Regions from separate parts of the Neorhizobium sp. P12A genome, predicted to be linked through region 2. Evidence: predicted binding sites of a transcription regulator. Region 2 holds the regulator's gene; each other region holds the start of a gene.

Region 1 (7,706 bases), on a different contig from region 2:
GCCAGACCCTGGGTCTTGGGCTCGGCTGGGATAATTTCACGTTGGAAAATGTCCGTGCGGCCTTGGCTTCGGACACGCCAGCGCATGCGGGACTATTGCGCAGCCTCGGATACGCAGGTCTGGCGGCGGCAATCTCGACTTGCCTGGCCCTTCTCCTCTGTGTGCGACTGGACAAAGCCAATTCCGTGATGCGAACGATCGCCGTCGGCCTGTCGCTCGGCGCCGTTGCCATCCCCGGCATTGTCCTCGGCTTCGGCTACATACTCGTCTGGAACCGGCTGCCCGGCTTCAGGGATTGGCCCTTCCCGCACTATGGCGATGGCTCCCTGCTCGTAACAGGTTACGTCGCCGCCGCCCTGCCCTATTGTCTTGTCGTGATCCTGTCGGCCATCGGCCAGCTCGCCCTGAGCCTGACCGATGCGGCCCGCCTGCAGGGGGTTGGTGCATTTCGTCGCCTGCGGGCAATAACGGTGCCGTTGATCTTCCTGAGCACGGTGACGGCTTTCCTGCTGACGTTCATTCGCACTGTATTCGAGCTGCCGATGTCACAGATGCTCATACCGCTCAACGGCCCGGTCGCGCCGACGCTCATTCTGAAATTGTTCAGCCACGACCAGGACGGGCTTGCATGCGCGATCGCGCTGCTCGCCATGATCTTTGCCGGCGGCAGCGCTTCGTTGATCTGGATGGTCGCGCGGCGCTTTCAACCGAAGAACCATCGCCTCATCGCCGGAAGGAGCCACTCATGACCGCTTCCCTGGATTGCGTCGGCATCAACAAGAGCCTTGGGGGCGCGCCGGTGCTTCGCAACCTGCATCTGAAGATCAATGCGGGTGAAGTCGTGTCATTGCTTGGAGCCAGCGGCTCGGGCAAGACGACATTGTTGCGGATCATCGCCGGCCTGATCAATCCCGATAGCGGCCTGGTGAAATTCGACGACACCGTTGTCTGGAGCGACAGATCAGTCGTTCCCCCGGAAAAGCGCCGCGTCGGCATGGTCTTCCAGGATTATGCGCTCTGGCCGCACATGACCGTTTCGCAGAACCTGACCTTCGGCCTTCAATCGCAGCGGCTGTCCGACGCCGAGCAGACGATGCGGGCGGAGCATGCATTGGAGGTTACGCGGCTTGCCCCCTATCGCAATCGCTATCCGGCCGAGCTTTCCGGCGGCCAGCAGCAGCGTGTTGCCATCGCTCGCTGCCTGGCGGCGCGGCCGGCACTGATGCTGTTTGACGAACCTCTCAGCAATCTCGATGCAGCCCTGCGGGAAGATATGCGCGTCGAAATGATGGAGCTGGTGCGCCGGGAAGCGATCACGGCCGTTTATGTCACCCACGATCAGGCGGAGGCCATGGCGGTGTCCGACCGCATCGCGGTCATGCGATCAGGGGTCATTGCCCAGCTCGACACACCTCAGGCCATTTATGAGACACCCGCTGATGCCTTCGTGGCAAGCTTCATCGGCGGCTTTTCGATCGTGCCCGGTCAGGCCAGCAACGGCCAGTTCAAGATCGAGAATGCGTCGAACGAACCGTTGCGGACATCCGGCGCCCACAATGGCAATGCGCTTCTGGTCGTTCGCCCCGAAGACGCTCGCCCCCGCGATGCCTTCCCTGACAACAGCGTTCAGGGTATCGTTCAGTCCTCGGCGTTTCAGGGACGTTGCTGGCGTCTGATACTCGATATCGGGCCGCACCGCATCAAGCTCGATTGGCCGCAGGCGATGCCCGCTGGAGCGCCGCTGACCTTCTCCCTCCCGCCCGAACGCTGCGTCGTGCTCGCCGCTTAACGTCTTTCAGTTGAATCCAGGACCATTGCATTGAACAATCTCACCCCCATTCTATCGACCGTCACGGCGTCCTTTCTCGGCTCCTTCGTCGAAGTGGTCGAAGCCTTCACCATCGTCCTTGCCGTCGGGATCACCAGAAGCTGGCGCCCGGCACTGACGGGAGCGGCTCTTGCGCTCGCCGTGCTTGCCGCGCTGGTGGTTGTTTTCGGCCCGCTGCTGGCATTGGTGCCGATAACCACGCTGCAATTCGTCGTCGGCGTTCTGCTGATCCTGTTCGGCATGCGCTGGCTGCGCAAAGCGATCTTGCGTTCACTCGGCGTCATTGCGCTCCACGATGAGGATGCCGCCTTTTCGAAAGAGACGGCCGCCTTGCGGCAGCAGGCGGGGCATAGCCGCGCGGACTATCTTGCCGGCATTGCCTCGTTCAAGGCAGTGCTGCTCGAAGGGGTCGAGGTCGTATTTATCGTCATCGCGGTCGGCGGCGCCCATGGCCTGACCTTCTATGCCAGCCTCGGTGCTTTGGCCGCTTTCATCCTCGTCATGCTGATCGGCCTTTTGGTCCACCGTCCGCTTGCGACAGTGCCCGAGAACACGCTGAAATTCGTTGTCGGTCTCATGCTGACGAGTTTCGGGATTTTCTGGACGGGAGAAGGATTGGGAGCGGATTGGCCAGGTGCCGATCTCGCCCTCATCGCAATCTTCGCCGTCGTGGCCGCTGCGTCCTACGCCATCATCCGCAGCATGCGCAACGCCAGCCAGACATCTACAGCAAAGGCCGCCAAATGAGTGTCATTCGTATCGCAATTTCCGAACTGATCGGCATGTTCATCGATGACGGCAGCCTTGCCGCATTGGCAGTGATCCTGATTTTGGCCGTAACAGCCGCAATCAAGCTGGCTGCATTGCCTCCGCTGATCGGCGGTCTTCTCCTCCTGGTCGGTTGTCTCGCGATCCTCGCCTACAGTGTTCGCCGGGCAGTCAAGCGGTAACCCATCGCGACGCGTAGCCGCCGCATAACGCTCCGCAAAGCGATCATACCCGGCTGCGATCGGGATCCGAGATTGCGAGAAGTCCATCCGAGCCATGATGGACTTCTCGCGCGTTGTCACGCGCCATGAAGCCGAGACAAAGCCCAAATCAGATGGGCTGCCAGGCTGCGCAACAGCGCCGACTTCCGCTCAAAAAACCCTCCTCTAAAGATAGTTTGTCCTGCTAAAGCGCCGATACGACGCCTGCGCAGGCGCCTGCCGATGCGTCGCACGGCATCCAAAAATCCAACGCGTAATACAAATGTCACGTTTCTAAGTATAAGATAACACATCAGTATGTACAAACGGACCCATCCGAAATAAAAACCTGTGCTTTTGCAGAATAAATCATTTTTATGACCATACCACCAAGCATATATGTTCGCTTCTCGCGCGAATCTTCTTGGTGATAGGTACGATAAGATTGGAGACAGCATGCTGAAACTCAGCGCTGTAACGAAACGTTTTGGCTCATCTATAGCGGTCAACGGTATCGATCTCGACATAGACAAGGGTCAAATCATCGGCGTCATCGGACGCTCGGGCGCGGGCAAATCGACATTGCTGCGGATTATCAATCGGTTGATCGATCCGAGCGAAGGCACGATCGAATTCGACGGCAAGCGCGTGAGCGAATTGAGGGGTCGGGATCTTCGGCTGTGGCGTGCGCGCTGCGCCATGATCTTCCAGCAATTCAATCTGGTGAACCGCCTCGACGTGCTCACCAACGTGCTCGTCGGCCGCGTTGCGTCAAGCGGAACCCTGCCGATCCTCTTCAAGCAGTTTTCCGCTGAGGAGCGTACGATGGCGGCCAAGGCGCTCGATCGCCTCAACCTGCTCCCGCACGCCCTGCAGCGCGCCGATACGCTGTCCGGTGGCCAGCAACAGCGTGTAGCGATCGCCCGCGCGCTCGTGCAGATGCCTGACATCGTTCTTGCCGACGAGCCGATCGCTTCGCTCGACCCGCACAATGCGCGTCTCGTCATGGAGGCACTGAAGACGATCAATCGCGAAGACGGCATCACCGTCATCTGCAATCTGCACACGCTCGATGCCGCCCGCACCTATTGCACCCGCATCATCGGTCTCGCCAAGGGCTCCGTCGTCTTCGACGGAGCGCCGGAAGCTCTGACCAACGACATATTGCAACGGATCTATGGAGAGGATGGCGGCGCACCGGTCGACGAACGTCTCACCTCCGGTCAATTCGGGCGTCCCCAGACCCACCCGGTCTGGACGGAACCGCTCGCCACAGCTTGACGGGCACCCGCCCGTCATATGTCCAGTAAAATATTAAAATGTATGGAGTTTTTCAATGACGTCCAATATCACCCGCCGCGCCACGGTCGCGGCATTCCTGGCCGGCGCCCTGATGATCGGCGCCGTTCCTGCTAAAGCCGATTGGCATGACCAGTTCAAGGAACTCAATTTCGGCATTTCGAGCTCGGAAAACGAGCGCGATGCGGTTGCCCGCTACGATGCCTTCGCTGCCTATATGACGAAGAAGCTCGGCGTTCCCGTCCATGTCATCTGGGGCACGGACTACGCCGCCGTCTTCGAAGCGCTGCACTCCAACAAGATCCAGTTCGCCACGATCGGCGCCGCCAACTACGCGCTCGGTCGCAAGGTCATGGGCAACAACATCACCGCCGTTGCCACCAGCGAAGACAATTTCGGCTCGACCGGCTATCACTCGGTCATCGTCGTCAAGGCTGACAGCCCGTACCAGAAGATCGACGACCTGAGGGGCAAGGTACTTGCCTGGGCCGACCCGAACTCGACCTCCGGCTATGCCGTGCCGCTCTACTTCATGAAGAAATCAGGCATCGATCCTTCCACCTTCTTCTCCAAGACGCCTTTCTCCGGCAGCCATGAACTCGGCGTCGTCGGCGTCGTCAACGGCACCTTCGATGCGGCCGCCGACGACTGGACCAATCCGCAGAAGAGCAACGCTCAGCGCATGGAATCAAAGGGCATGGTCGGCATACATCATGAACAACCGTATCGTGACCACCTGGTTTCCGGAGCGGGAGCGCGCCAGCACGATCGGCATCTACACCTCGGCCCAATATGTCGGACTTGGCTTTCTCACGCCGCTATTGGTCTGGATGGAGGCTGGCTACGGCTGGCGGTCGGTCTTCGTCTTCACCGGCGTGCTTGGCCTTGCGGTCGCTGCGATATGGGCACTTGTCTATCGTGATCCGGATCGCTTTCGCGGCACCAATCAGGCCGAACGCGATCTTATCGCCGAGGGCGGCGGCATTCCTGACCTCAGCACGCGCCTTGCCGCACAGCAGTCCAAGCGCGATGCCTTTTCCTGGCACGATCTTGCCATCGTACTCAGCCGCAAGAAGCTCTGGGGCATCTATATCGGCCAGTTCTGCTACCTGGCATCAGCGAATTTTTTCCTGACCTGGTTTCCGACCTATCTGGTTCAATATCGACACCTTGATTTCATCAAGGCCGCATCGATACCGTTTCTCGCCGGGTTCGCGGGGGTGCTCGTGTCCGGTTTCTTTTCCGACGCTCTGCTTCGTCGGGGCTTTACGCTCGGTGCTTCGCGCAAAATTCCAGTGCTTGTCGGCATCGCCCTATCGGTGCTGATCATTGGCGCGCAATTCGTCGATGCTCCGGAACTCATCATTCTGTTTCTCTGTCTCCGCTCTTGCTCCGGAGCGCCTGATCGGCCTGACCGGCGGGGTCTTCAACCTCTTCGGCGGGCTCTCCGGCGTGATCATCCCGATCGCGATCGGCTATCTCGTCCAGGCAGGCGGTTTCGGGGCAGCATTAGCAATGTGTTCCTTGCTGGCGATCATCGCGGCGTTTTCATACATTTTCCTGGTCGGGAAAATGGAGCGCGTCGCCGAGTGATCTCCGATATAGGAAGAGCTGCGCTTCCTGAAAAATCGGACTTGCGACTGCGAAATGCGCGGTCGCAAGTCCCGCCTGTTCCTCCCCGCGCAATGTCCACCTTCAGTAAAAATTGAATAGAACGGCGGCTCGTTCTCGAAAAGAGATGCCGGTCCTGTTTTCGCAACGCACCATATCGCGCCGTCTGTTAAACGGTGAATGGAATTATACTCGTCTTTCATGTATAAAATGGAATTCAGCTTCGTTCAGGGCAGCCTTTTGGAGAGGAGAGTTGCCATGTGGAACCGTTTTGCTTTGATCAGCCTGTTTATTGTAAGTCTTTCGCCTTACTGCGCAGTGGCTCAGGAAGGAGATGTTTCAGCCGGTGCCGTCGTCTTCAAGAAATGCGCCATCTGCCATATCGCCGATACGGACAAGAACAAGATCGGGCCATCACTGAACGGTCTATTCGGCAGGACGGCCGGCACGCACCCTGACTTCAGCTATTCGCCGGCGATGCAACAGGCAGGCAAGGGTGGACTGGTGTGGAGTGAAACAGAGCTACGCGATTACCTTCATGATCCCAAGACTAAGGTTAAGGGAACGAAGATGACCTTCGTCGGTCTGAAGGACGATACCGAGATCACCAATCTCATCGCCTATCTGAAGCAATATTCCAAATAGAGGGCGAAATCCCACAAGCTTCGCTGCCGGACTGTTTTCATCCCCTAATTGTCCGCTCAGGCTTTGTGTGAGATAATACTAATAAGCTTCTCCGACAGATTGTGGATATGTCCACCGCCGGGTCGCGGTCAGGGGGCAGCGCATGATTGTCGTGCTGATTCTTGTACTTGTCGTGGTGGGATCAATCGTCTTCCACCTGCTTAGTCCGTGGTGGTGGACACCGATAGCGTCGAACTGGAGCTACATCGACAATACCATCGTCATAACATTCTGGATTACCGGCTTCGTCTTTGCGGCGGTCATATCCTTCATGGCCTATTGCGTCTGGCGCTTCAGGCATCGGCCGGGATCAACGGCTGCCTATCAACCCGAAAACAAGCGCTTGGAGTGGTGGCTTGCCGGCGGAACCGCGCTTGGTGTCTCGGCAATGCTGACGCCCGGCCTTTTCGTATGGAGCCAGTTCGTTACCGTCCCTGCCAATGCCAGCAAGGTGGAAGTCGTCGGTCAGCAATGGCAGTGGAGCTTCCGCTTGCCGGGGGCGGATGGCCGGCTCGGTCGGGCAGAGACGCGCAACGTCACGTCCGACAATCCGCTTGGTGTTGACCGAAATGATCCGGCTTCCCTCGATGACGTCGTCATTTCAGGAGGCGAGTTGCATCTGCCAATCGGCAAGCCGGTCGAGGTTCTGCTGCGCTCGATCGACGTTCTCCATGATTTCTACGTTCCCGAATTTCGGGCCAAGATGGACATGATCCCCGGCACCGTCACCTACTATTGGTTCACGCCGACACGAACGGGAACTTTCGAAGTCCTCTGTGCAGAATTGTGTGGCGTCGGCCATCCGCAAATGCGCGGAACGGTGGTCATCGATGACGACGACGCCTACCGGACCTGGCTGCAGCAACAGCCGACATTTTCGCAATCCTTAGCATCAATAGAAAATCTGCCGTCGAAGTGAGGATGAGGCGGTCAGAAATGAAAGGCGTGCCGTAGGGAATAGGGAGGATGCAGCATGGTCGACATTCGATCGGGCGTTGGGGAAGCGATCCCACCTGCCGAAGTTGAGGATGTGGAACTTTATCACCCGAAGAGCTGGTGGACGAAATATGTCTTCAGCCAGGATGCCAAGATCATCGCCATCCAATATGCCATGACCGCCATTGCGATCGGCATGGTGGCACTCGTTCTGTCGTGGCTGATGCGGCTGCAGCTCGGATTTCCCGGCTCTTTCTCCTTTATCGATGCGGAACATTATTATCAGTTCATCACCATGCACGGCATGATCATGGTGATCTATTTGCTGACAGCGCTGTTTCTGGGCGGGTTCGGCAACTATCTCATCCCGCTGATGCTCG
Region 2 (7,706 bases):
CGCGCGATCGGCGAGACCATGATCGTCGTGCTGGCTGCCGGTGTCGCGGCTCGCATGCAGATCAACCCGTTCGAGCCGATGACGACTGTCACGGTCAAGATCGTGAATCAGCTCACCGGCGATCTCGAATTCACCTCGCCGCAGACCCTTGTCGCATTCGCGCTCGGCATCACCCTCTTTTGCCTGACCCTGTGCCTGAACGTTTACGCTCTCTACATCGTGCGCAGATACCGGGAGCAATACGAATGAGCAAAGTCGTATCTCCGACGGCTCCAGCGAACGGGGCAAGGGCACTCTCCCGGCCGATCAGGCATCGAGACATAGGCCTGCGTCGCCGCTATGCCGCCGAGCGCCGTTTCCGCGCCTATGGCATCGCTGCCATTACGTTTGGGCTGGTCTTCCTCATCATTCTCGTCTCCTCGATCGTGCGGCATGGCTATACCGCCTTCGTTCAGACGACGATCACATTGCCGATCGAATTCAGCGAGAAGACGATCGATCCGCGCAACGCACGCGCCAGCGACCCGAATGTGCTGAACGCCGCCAACTATCCGCTTCTGGTGCGCGATGCCCTGGTCAAGGCGCTCTCGATCGATCCGTCGAACCGCCTGGCCGTCCGCAAGGCGACGGACATGGTTTCGGATAGCGCACGCGTCGAACTGCGCAATCGGATCACCGCTGATCCCTCGATCATCGGCAAGACGGTGAAAGTTACATTTCTGGCCAGTGCGAACATCGATTCCGCCTACAAGCGCGAGATCGACCTGACCGTGCCGGAGAGCAACCGCAAGGTTTCCGACCAGCAGATCGCCTGGATGAAGCAGCTTGCCGCCGATGGCGCGCTGCACGAAAGTTTCAACACCGGCCTGTTTGTCTCTGGCAATTCGAGCCGCCCTGAATCGGCCGGCCTCGGCGTTGCACTCGTCGGTTCGCTCTACCTGATGGCGACAGTACTGGTTCTGGCATTGCCGATTGGCGTGGCGACGTCGATCTATCTGGAAGAGTTCGCGCCGAGGAACCGGTTCACGGATCTGATCGAGGTGAACATCAACAATCTCGCCGCCGTGCCGTCGATCGTCTACGGCCTGCTCGGCCTCTCTGTCTTCATCAATTTTGCCGGTCTTCCGCGCTCCGCCTCCCTGGTCGGAGGGCTCGTCCTCAGCCTGATGACCTTGCCGATGATCATCATTGCCACGCGTGCAGCGCTCAGAGCCGTGCCGCCGTCGATCCGCAGCGCCGCGCTCGGCCTTGGCGCCTCGCGCATGCAGGTGGTGTTTCATCATGTGCTGCCGCTCGCCATGCCGGGCATCCTGACAGGCACGATCCTTGGCCTGGCGCATGCGCTGGGCGAGACGGCACCGCTGCTCCTCATCGGCATGGTTGCCTTCGTCACCAGCTACCCCACGTCACCGCTCGATCCGTCGACTTCGCTGCCGGTCCAGATCTACATGTGGTCCAACGAGGCCGAGCGCGCCTTTGTCGAACGGACGTCGGGAGCGATCATCGTCCTCCTCATCTTTCTCGTCGCGATGAACATCGGAGCCATCCTGTTGCGCCGTCGTTTCGAGCGCCGGTGGTAGGAGAGCGGACAAGATGAACACCATGGTCAAGACCGCAGCCGGAAAGCCCCTGAGCCAGAAAATGATCACTCCCCCCTACAAGATGATCGGCCAGGACGTTTCTGTCTTCTACGGCGAAAAGCGCGCGCTTTTCGATGTGAACCTCAATATCCGCGAAAACACCGTGACGGCGCTGATCGGCCCCTCCGGCTGCGGAAAATCCACCTTCCTGCGCAGCCTCAACCGCATGAACGATACGATCGAGAATTGCCGGGTGACCGGCCGCATCACGCTTGACGATCAGGACATCTACGATACGGTGATTGATGTCGTCGAGCTGCGCGCCCGAGTCGGCATGGTGTTCCAGCGGCCCAATCCGTTCCCGAAGTCGATCTACGAAAACGTCGCCTATGGGCCGCGCATTCACGGCCTTCACAAGTCGAAGGCCGATCTCGACCACATCGTGGAGACCAGCCTGCAGAGGGCGGGGCTGTGGGGTGAGGTAAAGGATCGGCTCCTGGAGGCGGGCACGAGCCTTTCCGGCGGCCAGCAGCAGCGCCTCTGCATCGCCCGCGCGGTTGCCGTCAGTCCCGAGGTCATTCTGATGGACGAGCCGTGCTCGGCGCTCGACCCGATTGCGACGGCCAAGGTGGAGGAACTCATTCATGAACTACGGGAGAATTTCACGATCGTCATCGTGACGCACTCCATGCAACAGGCAGCCCGCGTTTCGCAACGCACCGCAATGTTCCATCTCGGCCAATTGGTCGAGGAGAACGACACAGACAAGATGTTTACCAATCCCGACGATCAGCGCACGCAGGACTACATCATGGGCCGTTTCGGTTGATGATGCCCCTGAGTGCGCTCGCCCTTTCAATATGAGGACAGAAACATGGTTTCGACACACATTCTCTCAGCCTACGACGAAGATCTGAAGTTCCTGTCGCGCCGCATCTCGGAGATGGGCGGCCTGTCGGAGCAGATGGTCGGCGACAGCGTTCGCGCCCTGGTCAACGGCGACGCTGCCCTGGCCCAGAAGGTCATTTCCGACGACGTCGTCCTTGATCACGCTGAACGCGAGATCAACGACAAGGCGATCGTCACGATCGCCCGCCGCCAGCCAATGGCTGCCGACCTGCGCGAAATCATGGGCTCGATCCGTATCGCCGCCGACCTGGAGCGTGTTGGCGACCTCGGCAAGAACACCGCAAAGCGCGTGCTCGCCGTGCAGGGCACGGGCGTTCCGCGCCGTCTCGCCCGCGGCATCGAGCATCTCTCCGAACTGGCGCTCGTCCAGCTGAAGGAAGTGCTTGACGTCTACACGACCCGCTCGCCTGACAAGGCCGTCTCGATCCGCGAACGCGACGAGGAAATCGATGCCATGTACACCTCGCTCTTCCGCGAGATGCTCACCTACATGATGGAAGATCCGCGCAACATCACCACCTGCACGCATCTTCTCTTCTGCGCCAAGAACATCGAGCGCATCGGCGACCACGCCACCAACATTGCCGAAACGATCTACTACATGGCAACCGGTGCGCAGGTCGAAGGCGAACGCCCGAAGGATGATACCGCCAATACCGTCGGTGCCGTGACGGAATAACCCCACGCCGTTGAAGGAGACCACAAACGAATGGTTCCTAGAGTTGCTGTCGTAGAAGACGAAGAAGCACTGAGCGTGCTTCTTCGCTATAATCTCGAGGCTGAAGGCTTCGAAGTGGACACGATCCTGAGAGGTGACGAGGCTGAAATGCGCCTCCAGGAGCGTACCCCCGATCTTCTGATCCTGGATTGGATGCTCCCCGGCGTGTCCGGCATCGAGCTCTGCCGCCGGCTGCGCATGCGGCCGGAGACCGAGCGCCTGCCGATCATCATGCTGACGGCGAGGGGCGAGGAAAGCGAGCGCGTGCGCGGACTGTCGACCGGCGCGGACGACTATGTCGTCAAGCCGTTCTCGACCCCGGAACTGATGGCCCGCGTCAAGGCGATGCTGCGTCGCGCCCGGCCGGAAGTGCTCTCGACGGTCCTGCGCTGTGGCGACATCGAGCTCGACCGCGAGACGCACCGCGTCCATCGCAAGAGCCGCGAAGTTCGCCTGGGACCGACGGAGTTCCGCCTGCTCGAATTCCTGATGTCCTCTCCGGGCAGGGTCTTCTCGCGGTCGCAGCTTCTGGACGGTGTCTGGGGCCACGATATCTATGTCGACGAGCGTACCGTCGACGTTCATGTCGGTCGCCTGCGCAAGGCGCTGAACTTCTCCAACATGCAGGATGTCATCCGGACCGTCCGCGGTGCCGGCTACTCCATGGAAGCGTGAGCCGTCTCCAGCTCAAAGCCAAACGAAAAACGGGCCTTGCGGCCCGTTTTCTCTTTGTGGCGATATGAGTTTAGCGGGCCGCGCGCCGGCGGTCATTTACCGGCTGATAGGCGAGGCGCTGATGGTAGGTGCAGTAGGGCGAAGAGTCCGGGGACTCGCAGCCACAGAAATAGAAATCGTCCTTCAGCGGGTCGCCGACCGGCCACTTGCATGTGCGTTCGGTAAGCTCCGTCAGGCCGAGACGACGCGAGATCGGAACGACGACGTTGGAGGCCGGACGGAACTCCATTTCCTCCATCTCGTCGACTTCGATCTCTTCCTTGAGCATGGTCGCGCCCTGCTGACGGGTAACCGTCCTGGTTGCGACGCGGGAGGCGTAGGTGGGCGCGCGCGGAACAGTGGCATTGCGCTTCGGAGCGCGTGCCGTTGTGGCCGTGCCGCCCGCTTTTGCGCGGCCCGGCAGGCTCAGGCGATGCACCTTGCCGATGACAGCGTTTCGGCTCACTCCGCCGAGCTGAGCGGCAATCTGGCTGGCGCTCAAGCCCTCGGACCATAGTTTCTTCAGCTTCTCAACGCGCTCGTCTGTCCAATTCATGACCTGTCTCCGCCTGTCGCGTTTCTCATGGCAGAATCCCTCACCATCGCCCCAAGTATATTGGAGCTGAAAACGCTCTTAAATTGTGGTGACTAGTTCCGCCGCATGCAGTCTAGTAATTGAGTTTTAACCTAGTGTGAGGCTGACTCCGTGACAAGAGTCGCTCGAATCATCTCGAATCGATTTCGGCGTTTTCCCCAACTTGCTGTTCCGCAGAGTCATTTTTGCAACATAAGAAGTTGCAAATATACCACCGCGAAACGGTCGCTCTGCCGCACCTGCTAAATCCTCAGTTTTGTTGACATCGCGGTGCGAAAAGTAAATAGTGCCAACGCCGCCGCGAGGCGGCATTTTTGATTTTTCCGGACCGGTTCTTAGTGCGAAAATCCGTGTCCGAGCATGGTTTGACCGAGGAGAATTGCGTCATGGCAACCGCCACCCCGCTGTACGACACCTATATGCGTGCTCCACTGCGGTTTGAGCGAGGCGAAGGCGTCTGGCTCATCACGGAAACCGGCGAGCGATATCTCGATTTCGGCGCAGGCGTTGCCGTTACCTCGGTCGGTCATAGTCATCCGCATGTCGTCGGCGCGCTGAAGGCGCAGGCGGACAAGGTCTGGCATCTGTCGAATATCTACGAAGTGCCGGGTCAGGAAGTGCTGGCCAAGCGCCTGACCGATGCCACCTTTGCCGACAAGGTGTTCTTCACCAATTCCGGCGCCGAGGCGCTGGAATGCGCGATCAAGACGGCGCGGCGCTATCAGTTCTCGAAGGGCCATCCGGAGAAATTCCATATCATCACCTTCGAAGGCGCCTTCCATGGCCGTACGCTCGGTACGATCGCCGCAGGCGGCCAGGCAAAATATCTCGAAGGCTTCGGTCCCAAAGCGCCGGGTTTCGATCAGGTGCCCTTTGGTGATATCGAGGCCGTGCGCGCCGCGATCACCGATGCGACCGCCGGCATATTGATAGAGCCTGTGCAGGGCGAAGGCGGTGTGCGTCCGGCCTCGCCCGAGTTCATGCGCGCGCTGCGACAGCTCTGCGACGAACATGGCCTGCTGCTGATCCTCGACGAGGTGCAGACCGGCGTCGGCCGGACTGGCAAGCTCTTTGCCTATGAATGGAGCGGTATCACCCCCGACATCATCGCCGTGGCCAAGGGCATCGGCGGGGGCTTTCCGCTCGGTGCCTGCCTTGCGACGGCGGAAGCCGCCTCCGGCATGGTCGCCGGCACCCATGGAACGACCTATGGCGGCAATCCGCTGGCCATGGCTGTCGGCAATGCGGTGCTCGACGTTATCCTTGGTGACGGCTTCCTGCAGCATGTGCGCGACGTATCGCTCGTCTTCCGCCAGGGGCTGGCATCGCTGAAGGACCGCTATCCTGATATCATCGAGGATGTGCGCGGCGATGGCCTGTTGCTCGGCATCAAGGCCGCGATCCCCTCGGCCGAGCTGCTGGCTGCGATCCGCGCCGAGCATCTTCTCGGCGTGCCGGCGGGCGACAACGTCATCCGCATGCTGCCGCCGTTGACCGTCACGGCCGAGGAAGCACGCGAAGGGCTGAACCGCATCGAGCACGCCGCCGAGAAGCTGCGCGCCGAACGCGCCAAGAAATCGGCTTGATTTTCCCGCGCCTGCTGAAGGGGCGTTGGCCCCGCAGCAGGCGTTATCAGTTTTAGGGTACAGGGCAGGACCATGGCATCACCCAAGCATTTCCTCGATCTCTCCGCCGTAGAAGCTTCCGATCTGCGCACCATCATCGATGATGCGATGGTGCGAAAGCAGGCTCTGAAGGCGGGCTCCGCCGACAAGCCGCTGGCCGGCAAGATGCTGGCGATGATCTTCGAGAAGCCCTCCACACGAACTCGCGTCTCCTTCGATGTCGGCATGCGCCAGCTCGGCGGCGAGACGCTGTTCCTGTCGGGCACGGAAATGCAGCTCGGCCGCGCCGAGACCATCGGCGATACGGCCAAGGTGCTCTCGCGTTATGTCGACGCCATCATGATCCGCACGACCGAGCATTCGCGCATGCTGGAGCTTGCCGAACATGCGACCGTGCCAGTCATCAACGCGCTGACGGATGACACGCATCCCTGCCAGATCATGGCCGACATCATGACCTTCGAGGAGCACCGCGGCCCGATCAAGGGCAAGACGATCGCCTGGACCGGCGATGGCAACAATGTGCTGCATTCGCTGGTCGAGGGCGCTGCCCGTTTCGGCTATCGCATGAATATGGCGGTACCCCTTGGTTCCGAGCCGAAGGATAACTATCTGAACTGGGCCCGCGATGAGGGCGCCGAAATCATGCTTTATCATGATGCCGACCGTGCGGTCGAAGGCGCCGATTGCGTGGTAACCGATACCTGGGTCTCCATGAATCAGGAACATCGGGCTCGGGGTCACAATGTCTTCCAACCCTATCAGGTGAATGCGGCCTTGATGTCGAAGGCCCGCAAGGAAGCTTTGTTCATGCACTGCCTTCCCGCGCATCGCGGCGAGGAGGTGACGAACGAGGTGATCGACGGCCCGCAATCCGTTGTGTTCGATGAGGCGGAAAACCGTCTGCACGCACAAAAATCGATTCTTGCCTGGTGCCTGGGCGCGATCTGAAAATATCCGGACGCTGCGTCATAAGCTGCGAACCGGCAAATGTTATGCGAGGCCGAAGGATAGGTCGGATCGCATCTCGTTTGACAGACAAGGAATAGAGCTATGACGGAAAATGCAGCATCGCTGGGCCAGTTCGATTTCGCAGGCGACGATCATGTCGTTCCCTTTCAGGTGGAAGGCCTCGACGTTCGTGGCCGCGCGGTCCAGCTCGGGCCGATGCTCGACGCCATCCTGGAACGGCACAGCTATCCGGCACCGGTTGCCCGCCTTCTGGCGGAGGCGATCGTTCTGACTGTCCTGATCGGCACCTCGTTGAAGTTCGAGGGCAAATTCACCGTGCAGACCAAGGGCGACGGCCCGGTCGATCTTCTGGTTGCGGATTTTTCCACGCCGGAGAATGTGCGCGCCTATGCCCGTTTTGACGAAGAGGCTCTGGAAAAGGCGATCAAGGCCGGCGAGACAGAACCGGAGCAGTTGCTCGGCAAGGGCGTGCTCGCCTTTACGATCGATCAGGGACGCTATTCGCAGCCCTATCAGGGCATCGTCGAGCTCGATGGCACCTCGCTGGAGGATATTGCCGGTGTCTACTTCCGCCAGTCGGAGCAAATCCCGAC
Region 3 (7,706 bases), 360 kb from region 2:
GTTTCGAATTGCCGCGCAAGATCGTCGACTGGCGCCAGCTCACCAAGCTGAAATCGACCTATACCGACGCGCTCCCCGGCTATGTCCATCCCGAGACTAAGCGGGTGCACACCTCCTATTCGCTGGCCTCGACCTCGACGGGCCGCCTGTCGTCCTCCGAACCCAACCTGCAGAACATTCCGGTCCGCACTGCCGAAGGTCGCAAGATCCGTACGGCCTTCATCTCGACGCCCGGCCATAAGCTGATTTCGGCCGACTATAGCCAGATCGAACTGCGGGTACTGGCACATGTGGCCGACATCCCGCAGCTGAAGCAGGCCTTTTCTGACGGCATCGACATTCACGCCATGACGGCGTCGGAAATGTTCGGCGTGCCGGTCGAAGGCATGCCGGGCGAGGTTCGCCGCCGCGCCAAGGCGATCAACTTCGGCATCATCTACGGCATTTCCGCCTTCGGCCTCGCCAACCAACTCTCGATCGAGCGATCCGAAGCCGGTGACTACATCAAGAAGTACTTCGAGCGCTTCCCGGGCATCAAGGAGTACATGGAAAGCACCAAGGCCATCGCTCGCGACAAGGGCTATGTGGAGACCATCTTCGGCCGCCGCGCCCATTACCCGGAAATCCGTTCGTCCAACCCGTCCGTCCGCGCCTTCAACGAACGCGCCGCGATCAACGCACCGATCCAGGGGTCCGCTGCGGATGTCATTCGCCGCGCGATGATCAAGATGGAGCCTGCGCTTGGCAAAGCAGGTCTCGGCGACCGCGTACGCATGCTGCTGCAGGTGCATGACGAACTGATCTTCGAGGTCGAAGATGCCGATGTCGAGCGTACCATGCCGATCATTGTGTCAGTCATGGAGAACGCGGCCATGCCGGCTGTCGACATGAAGGTCCCGCTGAAGGTCGATGCGCGCGCCGCAACCAACTGGGACGAGGCGCACTAGGGTTCATACTCAATCAGCTGGCGCTCGGGCCGAAGGCCGATTCCGAGATTCCGGTGGGTAGACCGTCGTCACGGCCTCGGGCTGCATTCGGGTGGCCCGTTAAGCAGCCAGGAGCTATTTCTTCTTCTTCCCTCCGACGAACGGTTTCTCGGCGGCCTGAGCCATCCACGAAAGCACCTGGTCTTCGTCGAGCTCGTCCATGGAGGTCAACTCGACGCCACGGGCAGCCTTGCCCATTCCGATCGGGGTCACCGGGGGTTCTGGTTGCAGTTCGTTGCCTCGAATGAACATCAGCTTCAGGTGACCGACGAAGGCGCCGGAAGTGAAGCACCACCCATTGGGAACGCCATAGTAAGCCATTCCCCATTTCACCGCGCGTTTGAGGTCCGGCAGTGCCTTGGCGGCCAAGGCATCGACATGTTTGGCAATGCTCTTCTGCGGTTCGGGAAGGCTCTCGATATAGGCAAATACCGGCTTGTCGCCTTCGGCCGCTTTCGCGGGACTCGCCTTGCCGGTCATCGCGACCAAAAGCTCGGCACCTTTTTCCTGCGGCGTTCCAGCGTCCTTTTTTGCTGTCATGGTCCCACCGATCTAATTCGTGATGTGGCATCCGCGGTTCGGTTTGCCTCGACACTCACAGGCGGCAGCCTAGGCGAGAGTTTACATTGTCGTCCAGGGGTCTGGACTCAATGAGCGTCCACCAAGTGACGGCTGCGGCGAGGTGGACGGCCTCACCCTTTCAGCAGGGTTTCCAACTTTTCGACGATCGTGCGCGCGGCATCTTCGAGCTTGCCGCTATTGTCGATGTCGGTCACGTCATAGGTGCCCTGAACCGTTAGTGAGCCGCGCTCGAGGCGCTTGATGATATCCTCGCGTGTCTCCCGACCGCGTGCGATCAGCCTTTCCGCCAGAACCTCGGGCCGGGCGGTGATGTTCAGCACCTTTAGCCGGGGAAAAGCTGCCTGGAACCGGTCGAGCACGGAACGTGAGCCGTTGGCGATCACAAGATGCCCCTGCGACAGTTCTTGGCGCACGGCAGCCGGAATGCCGTATTTCAGGCCATGGGCGTCCCAGCAGACGGCAAAGCTGCCGGCCCGGTCCATCGCGAAGAACTCGGCGACGGAAACGCTCAAATGATCCTCATTGCCGGCCTCACCGTCCCGCGTAATGACGCGGCGCACGAAATGCACGTCGCGCCGGCCGGCAAAATGCTTGGCCGCAATATTCATCAGCGTGTCCTTACCGGCGCCGCTCGGGCCGACGACCACGACCATCATGCCCGCTTTCGTACCGGTCATGTCGGCTGCGCTGTGAATGTTGGGGCTCGCCGTCATGCCACACGCCGTCCTTCCCGCCAGACCGAACGCGTCACCGGTACACCGTGGTCGCGGCGAACGCGCACCAGATCGGCGCGCAGGCCGGTTGCGATACGGCCGCGGTCGTCGAGGCTGACGGTACGCGCAGGCGTCGCCGTTACCATCGCAATCGCCTTCGGCAGCGAAATGGCCTCGACCTCGTCCGCAAGGATGAAGGGTGCGTGCAACAGGCTGAGCGGCACATAGTCGGAGGAAAGCACGTCGAGCACATCGAGTTCGGCGAGATCGCGGGCCGCGATATTGCCGGAGTGCGACTTGCCGCGAACGATGTTGGGAGCGCCCATCAGAACGCTCATGCCCGCCTTGTGAGAGGCCTTGGCAGCCTCGACGCTGGTCGGGAATTCCGCCAGGCGCACGCCATACCCGATCGCTTCGTCGACATGGTCGAGCGTTGCGTCGTCATGGCTGGCAATGGTGATGCCGTGCTCGTGGCAGATCTTCGTGAGCACGTCGCGGTGCGGCTTCGAATATTTGGCCGATTCTTCCTGTCGCTTGGCGACAAAACGCGCGAATGCCTCATCGCTCAGACCGCGCTTCTTCTGATAGTAGAAGATATACTGGTCCATCGTCTGGAACTGGCGCTGACCGGGCGCATGGTCCATCAGCGAGACGAGACGGACGTAGTTGTCGTTCTCGAAATCGTGGAAATGGTCGAGCACGTTGTCGGCCGACACCTCGCAGCGCAGGTGGATGAGGTGGTCGGCACGCAGCCGGTCCTCGCGCTGTGCCTGCTGGATGGCGTCGGCCATGTCGCGCATCTCGCCCTTTTCGAAACCGCCGTCCTCATCCGAGCCCATGCGCAGACAATCGAAGACGGTGGTGATGCCCGAGGTCACCACCTGCGCATCATGCGCCTGGATGGCTGCCGTCTTGTTCCAGCGAACGCCCGGACGCGGCGAATAGTGTGATTCGAGATGGTCGGTATGCAATTCGACGAGACCGGGTATCAGGTAGTCGCCCTCGAAATCCTCGCCGACCGTGGAGTGTCCTTCCGAAATGTCGGCGATCTTGCCGTCGCGGATCAGCACCGAGCCCGAGAGAAGTTGATCTTCCAGGACGATGCGGGCGTTCGATAGGACAGTCTCTTTGGACATTGCAGTCACTTTCAGCTTTGGGCGCCGGCGAGCGGCAGCCAGGAGTGGACGGTGAACGGCGCAGCGCGCGCCTCTTCGACGAAGACGGCGAGGCCGGAGATCGCAATCGGGCGACCGGTATGGGCGGCAAAGGTCTCGCGAAGCAGATCGTGAACAACGGCCTGCCGCTCAGGCGCGACCTGGCCCGTCAGCGTCATATGAAAACGGAATTCATCCATAACATACGGGTAGCCCCAGCGCAGGAGATTGTTGCGATGCGCTTCGCTGAGGCTTTCTGGTTTGCGCCGGGCTATATCAGCCTCCGACAAGGCCGCACGGAAAGGCTCGAAGGATTTGACAACAGTGGCGGCGAAATCCTGCAGCGGTTGATACAAGGCACCCGGCACGAGCGCGAAGAAGCGGCCAAGCTGGCCCAGCACCAGTTCCGGAAGCGTGAAGGCCGGCGTGCGGGCTGCAAAATCTTCCACGACCGCCATCAGATCGCGCTCGGTCACTGAGGCAGCCAGCTCGAAAGGCGCTTTCAGCGTGGCATGGAAGCCGTAGCGGTGCGGTTCGGCAGTGATATCGCGCTGCTCGTCGGCGGAAATATCGCCGGAACCGGTAGCCGGAAAACTATCGTTGGAAAAAGCATCGCGACCGAGCCAGCGCGCAGCCAGTCCAGTCAACGGGTCGTCCTTCGGAGGCGTGAAATAGAGTGCGTAGCGCAAGGGAATATCCTTGGAAATCGGCGGCGGCCATACTGATGGGTGATTTGGCGACGAACCGCAAGACGGCCCTGCGCTAAAAGATTTCCATGACAGAATGATGATGGCGGAGCGGCGTCCGCCATCATTTTTCAGCAATGTTTAACGGACGTTCGGACCCATCAGGCGCGTACGCAATGCGTTCGATGCCATGTCGAACAGGAAGACGACGATCAGGATCAAAAGCACCATGTAAGCGACGTTTTCCCAGTTCGCATTGGTGGCCATCGCCTCCCAGAGCTTGAGGCCGATGCCGCCTGCGCCGACCGCGCCGATAATGGTGGCGCCGCGGACATTCGACTCCCACTGGTAGAGTGTCTGGCTGACAATGACAGGCACGATCTGCGGCATCACGCCGTAGCGCTGCACGAGAACATTGTCCGCGCCGGTCGAGGAAACACCCTCGCGCGGCTTGTCATCGATATTTTCTAGCGCTTCGGAGTAGATCTTGCCGAGCGTGCCGGTCTCGGTGAAGAAGACCGCCGCACTACCGGCCAAGGGGCCGGGACCGAAGGCGCGGGTAAAGAACAGCGCCCAGATCAGCATGTCCATCGAACGCAGGAAATCGAAGAAGCGTTTGAACAGGTGATTTGCAAATCGGTTCGGGGTGATGTTGCGCGCTGCCAGGAAAGCCATGGGGAAGCTGAAGACGGCGCCCAGCAGCGTTCCGAGAAAGGCCATGACGATCGTCTGTAGCAGCTTGGTGATAACGTCACCGTGCTGCCAGCCGCTATTGTTCCAGAAATTGTCGAAGGCGAGCGCCCAGTTGGAGGTGCCCTTCTCAAGCTGCGGACCGCTGATCAGCAGCGTGGCAACTTCGCTGGCCGATTTGCCGAAGAATTTCGATTGCGTGTCGAAGATGAAGTTCGGCCAGCCAAGGAAGCGCTTGCGGATCTTGACGCGATCGACGTCGATGCTGACGTCGCCGGCAAAGCCCAGGTTGGCAAGCACGTTGTCGTCATAGACAGTCATCCAGGCCGGCGGAGTGCCGACGACCTTGGGTTGGCCGCTGGTCAGCGAAACAACGACGCTCTGGCCGTGGTTGAGAACGGTAACCTCTGTTTTGCTGAGGGTGACCATTTTCTGCGCGCCGCCGACATCGACGGTAACCGTGCCATCGGCATTCTGCGTGACCCAGTCCGGATGCGGATCGTCGCCGAGCGGAGAGAAGCGGGGATATCGCGGGGTGATCTTGCTGCCGGAAAGCCGGAACTCCGGCTGCACGTCATAGCTGATCCATTCCCCGAGATAGAGACCGACACGCTCCCAATGGGCTTCCGCCACGATCTTCGGGATATCGAAGAACCATACGGAGTAGATGCCGTAGAGGATCAGCGCAATGACCGTCAGCAGCGGGCCGAAACGCTTGAGGAAGGGAGGATTGAAGGCTTCCGGGAAGCGCTCCTCGATCGATGCCGCATGGCTCGCACTTGTCATCGTCATGGAATCCTCAATGTTGCAGCAGGAAGGCGTGCTCGCCGACCAGGCGCCGTCTGAGCCAGGCGGAGAACTGATCAACGGCAAGAATGGTGAGGAAGAGCAGAAGGATCAGCGCCAGGGCCTTTGGACCGAAGCCGCGCGAAATCGCCAGCTTCAGCTCCTGGCCGATACCGCCGCCGCCGACTGCGCCGATGATGGTCGATGCGCGAACGTTGATCTCAAGGCGAAGCAGAGCATAGGACATGAAATTCGGCAGGATCTGCGGGAGTGCTGCGAAGCGGACGCGTTCCGTCCAGCTGCCGCCCACGGAGCGGATGCCCTCGTCGGCCTTCATGTCGGCGTTTTCGACGACTTCGTAGAAAAGCTTGCCGAGTGCGCCGATCGAATGCAGGCCGACCGCGATGATCGCCGAGACGGGGCCGATCGAAACGATCGCGGCAAAGAGGCCGGCGATGACGATCTCCGGAAAGGCGCGCAGCACTTCCATGAAGCGCTTGACGACAAGGCGAACCGGCCAGGCGGGCGTCAGGTTACGCGAGGCCAGGAAGGAAAGCGGCACGGCAAAGATAAAGCCGACGAGCGTCGAGACCAGCGCCACGTTGAAGGTGATGATCATCAGCTCGAAATATTCGGGAATGTAGAAACTGCCCCAGATATAGACGCGACCTTCCGGAAAGTTCCACTCTTCGCCGCCGGTGCCCGGATTGTTCGGGCTGGCGATGTCGAATAGCGCACGCCAGACGTCGTTCCAGTCTTTCGGGATCAGCCAGGTCGTGAAATCGAAGAGATGCGGCAGCCGCTCGAAGAAGTGTCCGGCATTGCTCTCGTTGGCGAACTGAACCGAGGAGACGAAGGCAACGACCAGCAGGAGGAGGCCGAAACCAGTATACATCCGGCGGCGCGCAATAACCTTGCGCCATGCCTCGCCGATGTCGTGGGCGCTGAGGTGTTGCTGGGGATCGGCAAAGGTCATGAAGAATTCGCCCGTACTGGAACCGGAAAACGGCGAGAATGGAAAGGGCGGCCGTTGGCCGGCCGCCCTCGCATGCATGGGGATCAACCGCCGATCGCAGCCTTACGGATGTCGATAACAGCGTTGTAGAATTCCTGCTTGACCGGAACGTAGCCCTTGAAGTCGCCGCCTTCGATAGCGGAGAAGCACTTGGCGTCGGTGGTCGGCAGCTTCGTGAAGAAGTCGGCCAGCTTGCCCTGCCATTCCTGGCCGATCTTGTTCGAAACGACCAGCGGGCCGTTCGGGATCAGCGGCGAACGCCATACTTCGACGAGTTTGTTCGGATCAACCGAGCCCTTGTCGACTTCCTTACGGAAGGTACCGGAGGTGAAGCCGTCCTTGAAATCGCCGAGGCCCGAAGAGTCGTCTACAGCAACGTCGACCTTGCCGTCATAGGCAGCGAGGAGGTTGTTCTCGTGACCGCCGTTGAACTGGGTCGAGCCAAAGAACTTGTCGTTCGGCATGTTGGTGGTCTTCGGGATCTGTGTCAGCGGGACGAGGTAGCCAGACGTGGAGTCCGGATCGGCGTAGCCGAGCTTCTTGCCCTTGGCGTCCATGATCGTCTTGATGCCGGAGGACTTCAGAGCGAGACCGATCGAGTAGTAGCCGGTCGAGCCGTCCGTCTGCTGGGTCGTCAGGATCGGGGTAACGGCGTTCGGGTCCTTGATGTAGGTAGCTGCATAGCCGGAAGCGCCGAGTTCGGCGAAGTCGAGCGTGCCGCCGAGAAGGCCCTGGATAACGCCGTCATAGTCGGCGGCCGGGAACAGCGATACCTTTTCGAAACCGAAGGTTTCCTTCAGGTGGTCGGCAAGGCAAGCATAGTTGCGCAGGCGGTCGGCTTCGTTTTCGCCGCCAAGGATACCAACGCGGAATTCCTTGAGGTCGGCTGCGGATGCAGAACCGACGAGCGCGAGAAGCGCCGTGGCTGCGAGAAGAGTCTTCTTCAACATGGGTGTCGTCTCCTGATTGACCGGTGTCCCCGGATGGTCTTGCGTCTTGAAGAGAAGCGCCCTTTACGCGGGCTCTCGATCTTGGTCGGCTCCCTCAGAGGCCGACCATTGCCAGCGGTTGCAAGCCGGCAGATGCATTTGCCG
Region 4 (7,706 bases), on a different contig from region 2:
CACGCAGAACCCGGCGCAATTCCGCGTTTATGTCGAGGCAACCAGCGCACTCCAACAGGCTGCGCGCCTGCGGGGCCTGTCTGCGCAACAGAAAGGTCTTTCGGCGGCACTGCTCGAGATTTTGCCTGACTGAGATATTTTCGAACTGCCGGGAACGGGGAAAATACGCCCCTTTTGCCCTCAATCCCTTGCATAACAGCCCCCATCGTGCAATTGCGACCCGCATGTGACGCCGGTACATTGGCGTCTGGCGGACATCGGAGATCAGCATGAGCCAGTCTGGAAAAAACGGCCTGACCTATAGCGACGCGGGCGTGGATATCGATGCCGGCAATCTGCTGGTGGAGAAGATCAAGCCTGCCGTGCGCTCGACGCGCCGGCCCGGTGCAGATGGCGAGATCGGCGGCTTCGGGGGGTTGTTCGACCTGAAGGCGGCGGGCTTCACCGATCCGGTCCTCGTTGCCGCCAATGACGGCGTCGGCACCAAGCTCAAGATCGCCATCGACGCGGATTATCACGACACTGTCGGCATCGACCTCGTCGCCATGTGCGTCAACGATCTCGTCGTCCAGGGCGCCGAACCGCTGTTCTTTCTCGACTATTTCGCAACCGGTAAGCTCGACCCTGATCAGGGCGCGGCTATCGTCTCCGGTATCGCCGCCGGCTGCCGCGAGGCAGGCTGCGCGCTGATCGGCGGCGAGACGGCCGAAATGCCGGGCATGTATTCGGATGGCGATTATGACCTTGCCGGTTTTGCGGTCGGTGCGGCCGAACGCGGCCAGTTGCTGCCGTCGGGCGATATCTCGGAAGGCGACGTTATTCTCGGCCTCTCCTCCTCGGGCGTTCATTCCAACGGCTTCTCGCTGGTGCGCAAGATCGTTGCGCTTTCGGGCCTTGCCTGGGACGCGCCTGCTCCCTTCGCCGAGGGCAAGACGCTCGGCGAAGCGTTGCTGACGCCGACCCGCATCTATGTGAAGCCGCTTCTCAAGGCGATCCGCGAGACCAAGGCGCTGAAGGCGCTCGCCCACATCACCGGCGGCGGTTTTCCGGAGAACATTCCGCGCGTGCTGCCGAGGCATCTGGCTGCCGAGATCGATCTCGCCGCCGTCAAGGTTCCCGCCGTCTTCTCATGGCTTGCCAGGATCGGCGGCGTCGAGGCGAAGGAAATGCTGCGCACCTTCAATTGCGGCATCGGCATGATCGTCGTCGTCGCCGCGGAGAACGTGGCTGCCGTCTCCTCGGCCCTGGAAGCGGAAGGCGAAACCGTGGTGACGCTCGGCCGCATGGTCGCCCGAGCCGAAGGTTCTGCGGGCACGATCTACAAGGGTACGCTCGCGCTATGAGCGGTTCCGGCGTCAGCGGGGCGCGCAAACGCGTCGTCGTCTTCATTTCCGGCGGCGGCTCCAACATGCTGGCGCTCGTCAAGGCAGCGCAGGCGGCCGACTACCCGGCCGAGATCGTCGGCGTCATTTCCGACAAGGCGGATGCGGGCGGGCTTGCGAAGGCAGAAGCACAAGGCATCAGGACCTTTGCTTTCGTGCGCAAGGATTTCGCCAGCAAGGATGCGCATGAGGCAGCGATCTTTGCATGCCTCGATGAATTGCAGCCGGATATCCTTTGCCTTGCCGGGTATATGCGTCTTCTGACCGGCGAGTTCATCCGCCGCTACGAGGGCCGGATCATCAATATCCACCCTTCCCTGCTGCCGCTCTTTCCCGGCCTGCATACGCATCAGCGCGCCATCGACGCCGGAATGCGTATCGCCGGTTGCACGGTTCATTTCGTGACCGAAGGCATGGATGAAGGCCCGGTTATCGGCCAGGCGGCTGTACCTGTCCTGTCGGGCGACAGCGCCGAGACGCTGGCAGGACGCGTGCTGACCGTTGAGCACCAGCTCTATCCGCAGGCGCTGCGCCTGTTGGCGGAGGGCAAGGTGCGGATGGAAGGTGGCAAGGCGGTGAGCGACGGTGCGGGCGCCGGCTCGGCCTCAACGCAGCAGGTTATTTCGCTGCCGGTTAGTGACTAAGCTGCTGGCTTAGAATGGATGACTTCGGGGCTATGTCGTGAGAACCCCTCATCCGCCCTTCGGGCACCTTCTCCCCAGGGGAGAAGACACTTGCGGCCTCAACATCGATCACATTGAACGTTTTTTGGTAGAGGTGCCGGCAGTGCGGCATATATCTTCTCCCCTTGGGGAGAAGTCCCCGGCAGGGGATGAGGGGTTCCAATAGCCAACCCCGTCACCAACACCCGCCTCAAGCAACCATCAAGCAGCCGCCAGAGCCTGTAGCGGATGCAGCGTGCCGTCGCTGTAAATCACCCGGCCGCCACGGAAGGTGGCGCGAATGCGATGGACGGCGCCGTGCTCGATTGCCACGAGATCGGCTTTCTGGCCGATGGCGATTTCGCCGCGGTCGGTCCAGCCTGCGGCGCGAGCGGCATTCTTGGTTGCCATGGCCACGGCGGCGGCGAGGCCGCCCTTGGCGACTTCGGCAAGCTTGAAGATGGCGGGGACGAAGGCTGCCGGGTGATAATCGGCAGCGATGATGCCGAGAACGCCGGCGCTGGCAGCATCCTGTGCGCTCAAATTGCCGGACATGGATTTGCCGCGTAGCGCATTCGGCGCGCCCATCAGTGTCCAGAGACCGCGACGGCAGGCTTCCTCGGCAGCGTCCATGCTCACGGGGAATTCGCTGATGGTCACGTTGAAGTCGTGCATTTCCGCGACCTTGGCGGCGCTATCATCATCATGCGAGGCCAGCGACAGCTTGTGCTTCAGCGACAGCGCGACGATCTCGCGAAGCTTGGCTTCGATCTCGGGATTGCTGCGCAGCGCGATGCGCTTGGCGAGGATTTCCTCGGCCTGCGCGCGCGAGATGGAACGGCGCTCGGACATGCTGAGCAGATAGGCCTCGATATTGTTGTACTGCCCCTGCCCCGGCGTGTGGTCGGTCAGCGAGACCATGTCGACTTGGCCGGCATCGATCAGTCGCTCCAGCGTGGGTGCAGCACCGACATTGGTGATCTCGTAGCGGGCGTGGACGCGGTGGTCGATCAGCAGCTGGCCGTGCAGGCGCTTGATGCCTTCGATGACGGCCGATGTGGTCTCAAGCGACCGAACGTGGCCGTAGACGCTTTCGGTCGCGAAGGAGACGGCGGCGAAGGCGGTCGTGACGCCCGATGCGGCGAGCTTCTTGTCCAACTCGTGGATGCCGAAATCGATTGGCATCGTCGCATTCGGCCTCGGCGCGATTTCGCGCTCGATCATGTCGCCGTGAAGGTCGACAAAGCCCGGCATCAGAAAGCGGTTGCCACCCTCGAAGGTCGCTGACGCTACCGGCTCGGGCCGGATCTCGGCAATGACGCCGTCCTCAACCCGCACGGATCCGTTTTCGATCACCTCATCGGGCAGGACGAGGGTAAAATTGCTGAGCCACATCGATTTTCTCCTGAAATCCATAGGGTCGCACTATGCGACAAAGAGTTGAATGCGTTGAGACAACAACAGGAAATCCGCGCTATCCGGCATCGGCTGCCGTCATGTCGCCGATCTCCAGGCTGTTGTCTATGGTGAACTGAATGCGGTCTCCCGGCCACATGGCCTCGCTATAGGCAATCGGCACGCCGTTCAGATCGGCGTCGACCTTGCGGGTGACGAGGACCGGCTGGCGCGGTGGCAGGCGAAGGACGCGTGCGGTCTCTGCCGTCGGCATAGCGGTCGAGATGGCAGTCTTCAGCCTGATATAATCATGCACGCCATAGGTCTTGTAGATTTCCGTCAGGCGCTGCCGGCTGCGGCGGGCCTTGTCGATATCGGGAAAGCGATCGACAGGATGGTAGCTGACCGACATGTTGATCGGCACATCATCGGCGAAGGCGTAGCGAACGATCATGTAAACCGGCGCCCCCGTCTCGATATGCAACGCCGCGGCGACGTTCTGCGGCGCAGGGACCATTTCTTCCCTTACCGGCTGGTCGGACGAGACGCGCCCCAGTTCAGCCAGATTGTTCGAGGCGCGCGTGCGCAGGGAAATGCGGTAGTCAAGCACGCCTGTACGCTGGACAAAGCTGCCCTTGCCGTGTTCGGTGCGGATCAAGCCTTGATGCGCGAGTTCCGCCAGCGCGCGACGCAGGCTGTGCCGACCGCCGCCGAAGCGTTCGATGAGCTTCGGCTCGCTCGGCAAGCGACTGCCATCGGGAAACGCGCCCGCTTCGATCCCCTCGCGGAGGCCGTTGTACAGTTCCTGCCATTCCACAACGGCGTTGCGTGCCACGGACAACTCATTCGAATGTCTTTATCGATGGTCCGGACGAGTAGACCGGATTCGTGACAGAAGAATGAAGGCTTCGCGGATTTTCGTGCTCCGGGCGGCACCGAATGCTCGGCGTAACGTATCGAATGTTGCATTTACCGTAACGTACTTCCGCGATGTCCAAGGCCGATGCAGTCTTTCCCAGCAAAATGGCGATCCCGTCCCCGGCAGCGCCAAACCTCTGCAAAAAGGAGAGCAAGATGTTGGACAACCGGAAGAATATCGGGAGGATGCCATGAAAATCGCATTTTCCAGGAGCCTTCGAGCAGCGACTGCGGCCGTCGCGATCAGTTTGACCTCTGTGGGCATCGCTCCCCTGGCATCCTATGCCCAGCAGGCAGCCCCCGCTTCTCCGACGCCGGCTCCGGCTGCCACCGCCCCCGATCAAACCGAGAAAACCGATAGCTCGAAGCCCAACATCCTTGTCATCTTTGGCGACGATATCGGCCAGACGAACATCAGCGCCTATTCCTTCGGTCTCATGGGATATCGCACGCCGAACATCGACCGCATCGCCAAAGAAGGGTTGATGTTCACCGACTACTATGCGGAAAACAGTTGTACGGCTGGCCGCTCGACCTTCATTACCGGCCAGGTCTGCCTGCGCACCGGCCTTTGCAAGGTGGGCATCCCCGGCGCAACCGTCGGCCTGCAGCCGCGCGACATCACCATCGCCCAGGCGCTGAAGCCACTCGGCTATGCCACCGGCCAGTTCGGCAAGAACCATCTCGGAGATCGCGACGAGTTCCTGCCGACCAAGCACGGTTTCGACGAATTCTTCGGCAACCTCTACCATCTGAATGCGGAGGAAGAGCCGGAGCGGCCCTACTATCCGAAGGACGATCAGGAGTTCGTCAGGACGAACTCGCCACGCGGCGTCATCCACTCCTATGCCGACGGCCGGGTGGAAGACACCGGCGCGCTGAACACGAAGCGCATGGAGACCATCGACGACGAGACGACGGCAGCCGCGATCGATTTCATGGGGCGGCAGGTCAAGCAGGGCAAGCCGTTCTTCACCTGGATGAACACCACGCGCATGCACGTTTTCACGCATGTCAGGCCCTCGATGCAGGGCCAAAGCGGCATGCCGGGCAACGAATATGCCGATGGCATGGTAGAGCATGACGGCGACGTCGGAAAGCTACTCAAGGCACTCGACGATCTCAAGATCGCCGACAATACGATCGTCATCTACACAACGGATAACGGCCCGAATCAATGGTCATGGCCGGATGCCGCCACCACGGCCTTCCGAAGCGAAAAGGACACCAATTGGGAAGGCGCCTTCCGCGTTCCCGCGCTGGTCCGCTGGCCCGGACACATCAAGGCCGGCGAGGTTTCCAACGAGATGATGTCGGGCCTTGACTGGTTCCCGACGCTTGTCGCAGCCGGTGGCGATCCGAACATCAAGGACGAACTGCTGAAGGGAACGAGCATCGGCGGAAACCAGTTCAAGGTTCACCTCGACGGCTATAACCAGCTTCCCTATCTCACAGGCAAGGAACCCAAATCGGCACGTCAGGACTTCTATTACTTCGACGATGACGGGCAGATGGTGGCCTATCGCTACAACAATTGGAAAATCGTCTTTTGCGAGCAGCGCCAGCCGGGCGGCTTCCAGGTCTGGGCCGACCCGTTCGTCTGCCTGCGTGCGCCGAAGGTCTTCAATCTGCGCATGGATCCTTACGAGCGTGCAGATGTCGTCTCCGACCAGTATTATGACTGGCTGGCGAAGAACGCCTATCTTATCCAATACGGCGTCTGGCGCGTGGCGCCCTTCCTGCAGACCTTCCGCGACTATCCGCCGAGCCAGCGTCCGGCGAGCTTCAGCATCGATCAGATGATCGATAGCCTGATGTCCTCCCTGGAGCATGGCCCGGCATCGGCTGGACAATAGAAGAAATCGAACGGGCGCGGTCGATGAGCCGCGCCCGTTCGGCAACCGCTGGCATTCCACGGCGACCTCTCGTGCCAAAGGCAACTCATTCGAGTGTCATTGTTCAAACGGGTGGGCCGAATTCGGGACAAAAGACGAGGGGCCGACGATGCCAGACTTCAGAAATGAACGACTAGGCCAAGTATCGGCCCGTGCTCGACGATATCGTTCGTAAGGCTTCCATTCGAATAGTTGACGCCAAGCGCCCTGTAGCCGGCGACGGCGGAAATCGACTGCTTGAACTTGTAGCCGAGACCCGCCATCACGTCCCAATCCAGATCGGCTCCGCCGGCGCCGATCATGCCCCAGCCGGTCAGATAGAATTGCGGCGTAATCGAGTAGACGCCTTTAAATCCGGCGAGACCATCGACCCACGTCGCATCGTCGCGTGCCGAACGTCCGCCCAGCGGACCTCCGCTGAAGGATATGGTCGTTTCCGTCCACCAGAGCTTTGCGCCACCGACCGCGTCCAAGTGGCTATCTTCGTTACCCAGGATCGTATAGCCGGCACCCAGAAAGCCCGTGAATGTTTCCTGCTTGAGGTCCACCGAGTCCGCCAACACACCTCGCGGCGTCGCAGAGTCGGTTGTTATGCGCGTATAGATTAGGTCAGTGACGACACTGAACTTTCCATATCTGGCTTCGCCAGCCCCCATGAAGCCAAAATCGAGGTCCTTCAGAATATCCCCGAAGTTTTCGTCGATATGGACTTCCGGGAGCCCGAAGACGCCGGTGTCGCCATTGATCCCCGCGGCCCAGAAATAAGGCGCGAAGGAGAAGGTCAAGTGATCCGGCTGTTCCTGGGCAGGTTGGGGTGCCGTGACCGGAAGAAGATCGGCGGCGTCTGCCGGTATGGTCGCCATGAGCGTGGCGCTGATCGGAAGTAGACCGTAGACGATCCAGCCGAGCAAAAACCTCGTAGAACGGCCGCCCGGTTGATGGCTTGCTTGCCTTCCGAAGTCGCCCTCTTTCATCGCACGCTCCCCTCAGACGCAGTACGCGATTAAGTGTGCGGTAATGGTTACACGACGGAAAGTTGAATGTCGATTGTGTATATTAGTGAAACAAATCAACGTCACCGATAGTGTTAAATCCGCAACGGGCCAATAGCGGAGGGTCGTTCTGCCTCAATTTTGATATTTGTATACACGGCCCATTCTGCTGGCCATCATGTATAGTTCCTCCATCCGGCCAAAGCCTGCGCTGTTTCCCAATGCAGCCCAATCCGCCTTGCTCTCGGGATAATCAGCGGCCCTGATATGGGTATCGACGGCTGCAAATTCCTCGTCGGTGAGCGCGCTCCATTCCGTGCGGATCGCCGTGAAACGATCGAGCCATGCCGCCCGATCCTCGTCTTCGAGCAGCGTCGGCTCCCAGATGAGGAACAGACCGTTGCGGGGCAATATCGCGCGGATACGCTGCATGAACGGAAGCTTTTCGGCCGATGGCAGGTG

The links. The regulator PhoB, encoded in region 2, activates phosphate uptake and scavenging genes when phosphate is short. The targets are predictions, from matches to a motif close to TGTCATNNANCTGTCAT.
Region 1: phnC (phosphonate ABC transporter ATP-binding protein) is a predicted target of PhoB. The motif match lies at 3,070-3,086, and genes of this name have one in related genera.
Region 3: DTW90_RS06490 (DUF1045 domain-containing protein) is a predicted target of PhoB. The motif match lies at 4,211-4,227, and genes of this name have one in related genera.
Region 4: phnF (phosphonate metabolism transcriptional regulator PhnF) is a predicted target of PhoB. The motif match lies at 4,328-4,344, and genes of this name have one in related genera.

The regions. Positions count from the first base shown of each region.
Region 1 is NZ_QOVX01000007.1:271,615-279,320, reverse strand. It holds gene DTW90_RS21250 (ABC transporter permease subunit) at 1-749, shown strand, start outside; gene DTW90_RS21245 (ABC transporter ATP-binding protein) at 746-1,789, shown strand; gene DTW90_RS21240 (COG4280 domain-containing protein) at 1,820-2,575, shown strand; gene DTW90_RS21235 (hypothetical protein) at 2,572-2,778, shown strand; gene phnC (phosphonate ABC transporter ATP-binding protein) at 3,253-4,077, shown strand; partial or broken gene phnD (phosphate/phosphite/phosphonate ABC transporter substrate-binding protein) at 4,133-4,774, shown strand; gene DTW90_RS21220 (MFS transporter) at 4,809-5,804, shown strand; gene DTW90_RS21215 (cytochrome c family protein) at 5,965-6,351, shown strand; gene DTW90_RS21210 (cytochrome c oxidase subunit II) at 6,494-7,309, shown strand; gene DTW90_RS21205 (cbb3-type cytochrome c oxidase subunit I) at 7,364-7,706, shown strand, end outside.
Region 2 is NZ_QOVX01000002.1:463,967-471,672, forward strand. It holds gene pstC (phosphate ABC transporter permease subunit PstC) at 1-249, shown strand, start outside; gene pstA (phosphate ABC transporter permease PstA) at 246-1,580, shown strand; gene pstB (phosphate ABC transporter ATP-binding protein PstB) at 1,594-2,409, shown strand; gene phoU (phosphate signaling complex protein PhoU) at 2,455-3,168, shown strand; gene phoB (phosphate regulon transcriptional regulator PhoB) at 3,199-3,882, shown strand; gene DTW90_RS08340 (GcrA family cell cycle regulator) at 3,953-4,477, opposite strand; gene DTW90_RS08345 (aspartate aminotransferase family protein) at 4,903-6,102, shown strand; gene argF (ornithine carbamoyltransferase) at 6,175-7,092, shown strand; gene DTW90_RS08355 (Hsp33 family molecular chaperone) at 7,195-7,706, shown strand, end outside.
Region 3 is NZ_QOVX01000002.1:105,435-113,140, forward strand. It holds gene polA (DNA polymerase I) at 1-947, shown strand, start outside; gene DTW90_RS06475 (DUF1801 domain-containing protein) at 1,062-1,526, opposite strand; gene phnN (phosphonate metabolism protein/1,5-bisphosphokinase (PRPP-forming) PhnN) at 1,679-2,281, opposite strand; gene DTW90_RS06485 (alpha-D-ribose 1-methylphosphonate 5-triphosphate diphosphatase) at 2,278-3,417, opposite strand; gene DTW90_RS06490 (DUF1045 domain-containing protein) at 3,429-4,124, opposite strand; gene phnE (phosphonate ABC transporter, permease protein PhnE) at 4,263-5,603, opposite strand; gene phnE (phosphonate ABC transporter, permease protein PhnE) at 5,611-6,573, opposite strand; gene phnD (phosphonate ABC transporter substrate-binding protein) at 6,657-7,562, opposite strand; gene phnC (phosphonate ABC transporter ATP-binding protein) at 7,657-7,706, opposite strand, start outside.
Region 4 is NZ_QOVX01000004.1:197,503-205,208, reverse strand. It holds gene DTW90_RS15305 (YkgJ family cysteine cluster protein) at 1-133, shown strand, start outside; gene purM (phosphoribosylformylglycinamidine cyclo-ligase) at 270-1,343, shown strand; gene purN (phosphoribosylglycinamide formyltransferase) at 1,340-2,026, shown strand; gene DTW90_RS15290 (alpha-D-ribose 1-methylphosphonate 5-triphosphate diphosphatase) at 2,267-3,439, opposite strand; gene phnF (phosphonate metabolism transcriptional regulator PhnF) at 3,519-4,274, opposite strand; gene DTW90_RS15280 (arylsulfatase) at 4,549-6,213, shown strand; gene DTW90_RS15275 (hypothetical protein) at 6,372-7,115, opposite strand; gene DTW90_RS15270 (class I SAM-dependent methyltransferase) at 7,380-7,706, opposite strand, start outside.